2 regions of the Bradyrhizobium sp. HKCCYLS3013 genome follow, and region 1 is predicted to be linked to the other one. Evidence: riboswitches for the same ligand, from Rfam matches in the RefSeq annotation. Region 1 holds a riboswitch; the other holds the start of a gene.
The links. Region 1 has a riboswitch for cobalamin ahead of ACQR1F_RS28835 (HupE/UreJ family protein). Riboswitches for the same ligand answer to the same signal wherever they lie in the genome.
Positions count from the first base shown of each region.

Region 2: it holds a riboswitch for cobalamin, as region 1 does, so the genes downstream of both, ACQR1F_RS02255 (TonB-dependent receptor domain-containing protein) here and ACQR1F_RS28835 (HupE/UreJ family protein) in region 1, are expected to answer to the same signal.

Region 1 covers NZ_JBNPTK010000022.1:42,483-46,890, reverse strand. Annotated here, with positions in the region: gene ACQR1F_RS28850 (cobyric acid synthase) at 1-271, opposite strand, end outside; gene cobO (cob(I)yrinic acid a,c-diamide adenosyltransferase) at 276-884, opposite strand; gene cobU (bifunctional adenosylcobinamide kinase/adenosylcobinamide-phosphate guanylyltransferase) at 901-1,437, opposite strand; cobalamin riboswitch at 1,472-1,664, shown strand; gene ACQR1F_RS28835 (HupE/UreJ family protein) at 1,784-2,416, shown strand; gene ACQR1F_RS28830 (DUF1636 domain-containing protein) at 2,420-2,815, shown strand; gene cobW (cobalamin biosynthesis protein CobW) at 2,836-3,873, shown strand; gene cobN (cobaltochelatase subunit CobN) at 3,883-4,408, shown strand, end outside.
Region 2 covers NZ_JBNPTK010000001.1:495,630-500,037, forward strand. Annotated here, with positions in the region: gene ACQR1F_RS02255 (TonB-dependent receptor domain-containing protein) at 1-1,509, opposite strand, end outside; cobalamin riboswitch at 1,621-1,838, opposite strand; gene ACQR1F_RS02260 (DUF2336 domain-containing protein) at 2,047-3,159, opposite strand; gene ACQR1F_RS02265 (SDR family oxidoreductase) at 3,702-4,408, shown strand, end outside.

The DNA.
Region 1 (4,408 bases):
CGACCTGCGACCCGATCTCGCTCTGCGGCTTCAGCAGCACCGGGTTCATGTGCACCGTCATCGGCCGCCGCGCCGCGCGCGCCTGCAGCGCCTGGGCGCGGCCGATCTCGCCGCCATCCGTGGTGACGGCGGCGTTGTTCGACATGTTCTGCGGCTTGAACGGCGCCACTTTCAGGCCGCGCAAGGTCAGCGCACGCGCGAGCCCAGCGACGATCAGCGATTTGCCGACGTCGGAGCCGGTGCCCTGGAACATGATGGCGCGCGCGCTCATGAGCCTAGTACTCGATGCCTTCCTGCGCCTTCACGCCGGCCGCGAAATGATGCTTCACGAGGTTCATCTCGGTGACGAGATCGGCGGCCTCGATCAGCTCCGGCTTGGCGTTGCGGCCGGTGACGACGACGTGCAGATCGGGACGGCGCCCTGCGAGCGTGGCGACGACGTCGGCGATATCAAGATGATCGTAGCGCAGCGCGATGTTGAGCTCATCGAGAACGAGCAGCCGGATCGACGGATCCGCCATCAGCTCCTTTGCCTTGGCCCAGGCGCGCTCGGCCGCGGCGACGTCGCGCGCGCGATCCTGGGTTTCCCACGTAAAACCTTCGCCGAGCGTGTGCCACGACACCTGGTCGCCGAACGTCTCGATGGCCTTGCGCTCGCCGGTCTCCCACGCGCCCTTGCCGAATTGCACGACGCCAATGCGAAAGCCGCGGCCGATCGCGCGCAGCATCAGGCCCCACGCCGCCGTCGATTTGCCCTTGCCCTTGCCGGTGTGAACGATGAGCAGGCCCTTCTCCACGGTCTTGGAGGCGACCTCGGCATCCTGCACCGCCTTGCGGTTCTCCATCTTCGCCTTGTGGCGGGAATCGTCGGCGCTTTCGGTCACGGGCATGTTCTCCTTGTCACTTCAAAGTCAGCGGCAGTCCTGCCGCCATCAGGATCACGCGATCGGCCACGGCCGCGACGTCCTGGTTCAGTCGACCCTGGGCGTCGCGAAAGGCGCGCGCCAGCGCATTGTCCGGCACGATGCCCAGCCCGACTTCGTTGGACACGGCCACGATGGGGCCATTCGCGCTCCTGAGCGCATCGATCAGCTCGGCACATCTGGCCGGTACGTCCATGTCGGCGAGCATCACATTGCTGAGCCAGAGCGTCAGGCAATCGATCAGCATCGGCGTGCCCGAATCTCCATGTGCCCGGATGAGGCCGGCGAGATCATGTGTCGTTTCCAGCGTCTGCCATCCCTCAATGCGGCGCGCCTTGTGCTGGGCGATCCGGTCGGTCATTTCGGCGTCGAACGCCTGCGCCGTCGCAACATAGGTCCAGGGCGGCGGAAGGGCGGTGACGAGCGCCTCGGCATGGCGGCTCTTGCCCGAGCGCGCGCCGCCGAGCACCAGCGTCAGGCGCGGCAGGACGGGGTGCGGCGGGGCAGGGGCCATGGGGACGATTCCGATTGACGGGCTTTGGCGCGACCCGTATCTAACAGATGACGGTTCTCCGAAAGGAGAGATTTAGGGAACACGGTGCGGGTTCTTGACCCAAGGCCGTGGCTGCCCCCGCAACTGTAATCGGCGAGTGTGAGGCCAAGACACCACTGGGAAACCGGGAAGGTGGCCTGATGCAGCGACCCGAGAGCCAGGAGACCTGCCGTCGACATTGCTGTTGGCCGACCCGTCGCGCGGGGAGTCGCGATGCTGGTTCTGATCCCGCCGGGATGGGCGGGATGCCGTCGGATGCAGCGCATCGTCCGGTCCTCTGGGGAGCCGGCAAGCGACGGAGACGGCCATGAAGTTGACCCGTACCACGACCTTTGCAGCCGCGAGCCTGTTGCTGCTCGCCGCCGATCCCGCCTTCGCGCATCACATGATGGGCGGCAAGCTGCCGCAGACGTTTGCGCAGGGGATGCTGTCCGGCCTCGGCCATCCCATCATCGGAATCGACCATCTGGCGGCGATCGTGGGCGCAGGCATCGTTGCAGCTCTTCTGGGCCGCGGCTTCGCGCCGGTGCTCGCCTTCACCACCGCGATGATCGCGGGCGTCGGCCTGCATGTGGCCAAGGCCAACATCCCCGCTGCCGAGCTGCTGGTCGGCCTGACCACCGCCGTGGTTGGGCTGGTGGTGGTGATGCGTGGGCGTTTCGGCGTGTTGCCGGTTGCCGGCCTGTTCGCCGTGACCGGCCTCGTCCACGGATATGCGCTGGGTGAATCGATCGTCGGCGCCGAGAACTCTCCGCTTGGAGCCTATCTCGCCGGGCTGCTCGTGATCCAGACCGTCATCGCGGCCGGTGCGTTCCTCGGCACCAGGCTGCTGTCGGCGAAGGCCAAGGCGGCTGCGCCGCTGGCGCTGCGGCTCGCGGGCGCTGCCATCGTGCTGGTGGGCGGCGTTGCCGCCGCAACGGCCGCCGGCGTGATCGGCTGATTGATGATCGCATCGGAGACTGGAGAGACGACGCTGTTCGTCTGCGTCACCTGCCGCACGCAGGCGCCTGAAGCTGCGCCGCCGGACGAGCCGCGGGCCGGTGCCCGTTTGCTCGCAGCCATCGAGACGGTGCCGGCCGCGCAGCGCGCCGGCGTCACCGTTGTCGGTGTCGAGTGCCTGTCGAACTGCAATCGTGCGTGCACGGTTGCGGTGACAGCGCCGGGCAAATGGACCTATGTGCTCGGCGCGCTCGATCCGGATCTGCATGCGCGGGATGTGCTGGCATTCGCGCAGCTGCATCAGCGCCATGATGCGGGCCTGCCGGCCTGGCGCGAGCGCCCGGAATACATCCGCAAGAACACCGTCGCGCGCGTGCCTGCGCTGTCGGCGCCACGCTGAAACCGAGAGATCGCATCGCCATGACGAAGTCGTTCGCCAAGACGCCTTGCACCATCGTCACCGGTTTTCTCGGCGCCGGCAAGACGACGCTGGTGCGCAATCTGATCGAGACCGCGAACGGCCGCCGGCTCGCCATCATCGTCAACGAGTTCGGCGACGTCGGCATCGACGGCGACATCCTGAAGGGCTGCGGCGTGCCGGACTGTCCGGAGGATCGCATCGTCGAGCTGTCGAACGGCTGTCTGTGCTGCACCGTCGCCGACGATTTCGTGCCCGCGCTCAGGAGCCTGCTGGATCAGAAGGAGCCGCCGGAGCATATCGTGATCGAGACCTCGGGGCTGGCGCTGCCGAAGCCGCTGGTGCAGGCCTTCAACTGGCCCGAGATCGCGACGCGTGTCACGGTCGACGGCGTCGTGGCGGTCGTCGACGGCCCGGCGGTGGTTGCGGGCCGCTTCGCCGACGATCCGGAAGCGCTCGCGGCGCAGCGCGCCACCGATGCCTCGCTCGATCACGACAACCCGCTGGAGGAGGTCTACGAGGACCAGTTGCTGTGCGCCGATCTCGTCGTGATGAACAAGAGCGATCTGATGAGCGAGGGGCAGCGCAAGGATGTCGCCGCCGAGATCGCCGCCAAGGTGCAGCGCGCGGTCAAGGTGATCGCGACCGAGCATGGCAGGCTGTCGGCGTCGGTGCTGCTCGGGCTCGGCGCCGCAGCGGAGGACGATCTCGCCGCCCGGCCGTCGCATCACGACAACGAGGCCGAGCATGATCACGACGATTTTGAGAGCTTCGTGCTCGACGTCCCGGCGCAGGCCTCGCCCGATGCGCTCGTCGACCGGATCGCGGCCGCCGTCGATGCGCATGATGTCTTGCGGGTGAAAGGGTTCGTGGAAGTTGCCGGCAAGCCGCTGCGCCTCCTGGTGCAGGCCGTGGGCAGCCGCATCCAGCATCAGTTCGAGCGCCCGTGGCGCTCGGGCGAATCGCGGCAGGGGCGGTTGGTGATCATCGGCGAGCGCGGCCTCGATGCCGCCGCCATCCAGAGCCTGATCACAGGGTAGGCGTCACCGATGCACCTGCTGGCGACAACGGGCGGGGATCTCGACGACCTCGAACAGGCCGTGGATCTTGCGCAGTCGCCGGCCGAGATCGTCGTGCTGTCGTTCTCGGACACCGACCTGTCGGCGTTGGCCGAAGCCTGGACCGCGACGTCGACCGAGCTGCCCAGCCTGCGCCTCGCCAGCCTGAAGCGGCTGAAGCATCCGATGTCGGTCGATCTCTATGTCGACCGCGTCGTGCTCGGGGCGCGCGCCGTCGTCGTGCGTTGTCTCGGTGGGCTCGACTATTGGCGCTACGGGCTGGAGCGCATCGCGTCGGTGTGCCGCAGCCGCAACATCCTGTTCGCGGCACTGCCGGGCGACGATCGCGCCGACGACCGGCTCGATGCGCTCTCGACCTTGCCGCACGACGCGACGTCGCGGCTCTATGGCTATCTGCACGAGGGCGGCGTCGGCAATGCGCGCGAGGCGCTGCATTATCTCGCGAGCCTGCTTGGCGGTGACGCGCCGTTTGGCGAGCCGCTCGCGCTCGGCTCCA
Region 2 (4,408 bases), on a different contig from region 1:
GTAGCCGGTGCTCTGCTCCGGCTTCAGGTTGGGATTGGCGAAGAAGTTGAAGGCCGGAAAATCCTGGTGCAGCTGGCTCAGGGTCGGCGCCTTGAAGCCGGTGCCGTAGCTCGCCTTCAGCTTGGTCTCGGTGAGCGGCAGGATCACCGCCGGCGCGATGCGGTAGGTGCCATGGCCGCCGAACTGGTCGTTGACGTCGTTGCGCAGGCTCGCCACCACGAACCAGCGCTTGGCGAGCTCCGTCTGCAGCTCGACGAAGCCGGCCTTGTTGCCGTTCTCGGCGGAAAGATCGGTTGTTTTCAGCCGCTCGGTCTGCTGCTCCAGCCCGACGACGAGATTGTTGTGCGGCGCCAGTTCGGTCACCGCGTGCCAGTCATATTTGATGCGCTCCCCCGTGGCGACCGCGGCCACGGGATTGCCGGCCGTCAGATCGGACGACCAGTTGTTCACGTAGTTGACGCCGAAGTAGTTCCTGATGCGGCCCCCGAGCAGCGACCACACGGCTTCCTGGCGCGTTGCCAGCTGGTGGACGGTGTGTTTGCTCCTGATCGCATCGGGAACGCTGGGAAAGCCGCTGTCGCCGGTGAACAGCAGGGTGGCGTCGGTGTAGCGGACAACCGAATTCAGTGTCCAGGCCTCGTTGAGATCGACGCCGAGCTTGGACGAGGCGGTCACGTTGTCGTAGGCGTTGCCGATCGCCTTCTGCCCGGCCGGGAGCAGTTGCCATGGCGTCACCGGCACGTCGCCGGCGTGCAGATGCGCGACGTTGACCGCGTAGTTGACATTGTTTTGTGAGCCGCTGACGCCGGCCGACTGGTTGAAGGTCTTGAACGAGCCGGTCTCGACCGAGGCGGTCGCCCGCGCCGGGCCGTCGCCCTTGCGCGTGATCACCGAGATCACGCCGCCGATCGCATCGGAGCCGTACAGCCCGCTCTGCGGCCCGCGCAGCACCTCGAGCTGCTGGATGTCGGCGGCGAGCAGATGCGCGAAATCGAACGCACCGTTGCTGTTGGTGACGTCGCCGACGTCGATGCCGTCGATGATGAGCTTGGTGTGGTTGGCATTGGTGCCGCGCATGAAGACGTTGGTCTGGCCGCCCGGGCCGCCGGCCTGCACGACGTTCAATCCGGGGACGGTGCTCAGGATGTCCGGCACCGTGCGGGCCTGCTGCGCGGCGATGTCCTTGTCGGTCACCACCGTGATCGCATTCGCGACGTTGGCGACCGGCGTCACGATGCCGGCCGGGCTGACCGCGACGGGCGGGCTGGCCGGCGATTCCGGCTTTGCCGCCGGCATCTGTTGATGCGCGGCGTTGCCGGCTCTGCGGGGGATGGCCGGTTTCGGAGCGATCGGCCGGTGCGGCGGGTCGACCTCGACCGGCGGCAGCAGATCGGGCGAGGCGGATTGCTGCGCCGTTGCGGGGGAGGGACCGAGCAGCGCGAACGACGAGAGGAGGTAGAACGACGACAGAAGGGCGCGACGGCGCCTGGCATGGGGAACGGGAGACACGAGTGACCTCGGCATGACGTCAGTGGCACGTCACCGCGAACGAGGTCTCATGCACGCCTTTGCAGGCCTGCCTGAAAACGATGCCAATAACGCCCCGACCGGCATCCTCGCGTGTGACCACGGCTGACGGCAGGTCTCCTGGCTCGCGGGTCGTCACCTCCACGTCGCCTTCCCGGGACCGAGATTTCCCAGTGGCCTCTGACGCGAGATTCGCCGCTTACAGTTGCGGGGGCAGCTGCGGCCTTCGGTCACGTCCCTTGCGAGACGTCTCCGGCACCGCATTCCCTATTGAGCCCCGGTCGAGGGGCACCGTCGCCGTCACCGTAGGAGTGCGGGCGCACCAAAGTCAATCCGGCGCCCGGTGATCTCCTGGCGATAACGCGCTGGCGTGGATTGCGTGTGGCGAACTCTCTCGGCTGCCGCGTTCGGCATGAGATACCCGGCACCCGCGACGCCCCACAGCTGTCGTTCGCAGGGACGACAGCGGGGTGTGAGGCGCGAATCAATTCCGGCGCGGATCGCTTTTGCGAGCGCCGCTTACTTCTCGACCTTGTTGTGCACCATCCAGAACCGCAGGGTGCGCTGGGCGGTGTCGAGGGACAGGCGGGAATAGTCGCGTTCCGCGAGCTTCAGCGTGTCGCTGTCGATGGCGTGCTTGATCGGCCGGTGGGTCAGGATCTTCGCCACCACCGACCAGGCCAGCCCGGCGGCACGGCAGGGGATCAGCACGATGTCGGTGCGCGGGCCCTCCAGCACCTTGGCCATCATCTCGGTCGGGACGTTGTTGAGCAGGCCGAGCGCGGCTGACACCTCGCTGAAGCGGCGAGTCTCGGCGAAGAAGGCGATGGCGGCATCGTTGAGCTCGTTCAGCCCCTTCATGCGCTTGACGGCCTCTTCGGCCAGCGTGAAGTCGCGCCCGATCAGGCCGCCGTCGCTGCGCGCAACGTCGGCGATCGCCTTGAGGATTTTCTTGATCTCCTGCTGCAACGCCGGCGGCGCCGAGGCCATCAACTTGGCGCGCACGGCTTCGGTTGCGCGGCGCAGGAGGTCGCGCAGATGCTTGGTAGGCAGGTCGATGCGCAGCCCGATGATCTCGGACAATTCGTCGTCGTCCTCGGCATGCGCCATCATCCCGGAATAGCCGGTCTCGGAGAAGCGCGCGGTCTGGTTGTTGGCAAGCTTGCGGATGACCCGGCGCTCGCCGCGGTCGACGATGATGTCGGTCACCGCCTCGGTCAGATGCGGGCGGCTGGAGATCGCCATCAGGTGATCCTGGCCCTTGGTCGCCGCGACCTCCACCAGCGTATGCTCGGTGAGCCGGCTCGAGTGCATCAGCACGTTCTCGGCCACCGAGATTTCGTCGTCGCGGGCGAGCTGCTGGATCAATTCGACGGGCGCATAGTCGACCGGCGCGAGATGCTTGCTGAGCTCGGCCCGCGCGCGGGTCTCGACCCGCGAGACCAGCATGCACAGCACGTTGTCGAACACCTTGATCTGGTCCTCGCTGAGGCGTTCGCCGTCATGCAGGAACAGGTTGGTGACCTGGCGCAGCGTGTTGACGCGCTTCGCCGAGGAGCCGCTGCGGACGGCCTCTTCGAGTTCGGTGATGATGGAGTTTTCTGAAAGCGGAAGCTGTTCTGGCTGTGACACGATCGCGCTCGTTGGTCCGGATTGCCGGAGCGACAGCAACGCGTGTGGGATCCGCTGCAAGGCTTTCGGCCGGGGCAGTTTTCGGCACGGGCGATAACAATGCGTTAGGGGCGGAGGGCGTAGTACTCCGGGGAAACACGGATACGGAAAATTAAGACGATACGCATAGAGGGGAAGACGGGTCGGAGCCCGGCCTTTCGGAGATTCGCCGGACAATCGATGGAATGAGGTGCGATCACCTCCTTGCAGACCCGGCGAAGACAGGCGAGCGAGGCGGAAAGGTTAACGATCTCATAAGGTCACAAACCTTCCTTCATCCAGTTTGGTCGCTGCCCTCGATCTCACGTCAGCTCTCATCCTCTCAAGCATTGAAACTTAAATCCCATTCTTGCCGCGGCCGTTTTGCCGACGCGCCGTGCGTTGCGTGCCGTATTCCGTTGTTCCGGGGCAGGCTCGGCGGGTGATGACCTCACGCGAAAAATCAGCGCCAGCATCTTGCCGCATCCCGTGCGATAATCGCCGCGCAAATCGTTGAGGTCCCCATGAAATCCGTCGTCATCACCGGCGCATCCACCGGCATCGGGTTCGCCTGTTCGAAGCACCTGCTCGCGCGCGGCTTTCGCGTGTTCGGCAGCGTTCGCAAGCAGGCCGATGCAGACCGTCTGCGCAGCGAGCTCGGCGCCAACTTCACGCCGCTGCTGTTCGACGTGACCGACGAGGCGGCGGTGAAGGCGGCCGCGCAGGAGGTGCGGGCGGCTCTCGCCGGCGAGGCGCTCGCCGGCCTGGTCAACAATGCCGGCATCGCCGTCGCGGGGCCGGTGACGGAGCTGCCGATCGCGCAGTTCCGCCATCAGATGGAGGTCAACGTCATCGGCCCGGTGATCGCGACCCAGGCGTTCGCGCCGCTGCTCGGAGCGGATCCCGCCATGAAAGGGGAGCGAGGCCGGATCGTGATGGTCAGCTCGGTGGCCGGGCGCAATGGCAACCCGCTGTTGGCGCCGTATTCGACCTCAAAGCATGCGATCGAAGGGCTGTCCGAGAGCCTGCGCCGTGAGCTGATGCTGTTCGGCATCGACGTCATCGTCATCGCGCCGGGCGCGGTGAAGACCCCGATCTGGGCCAAGGCCGACGAGGTCGACCTGTCGCCGTATCAGGCCTCGCCGTTCTTCCCGGCGCTGCAGAAGATCCGCGCCTTCATGCTGAATCTCGGCAAGTCGGGGCTGCCGGCCGAGACCATCGCCGCTCGGGT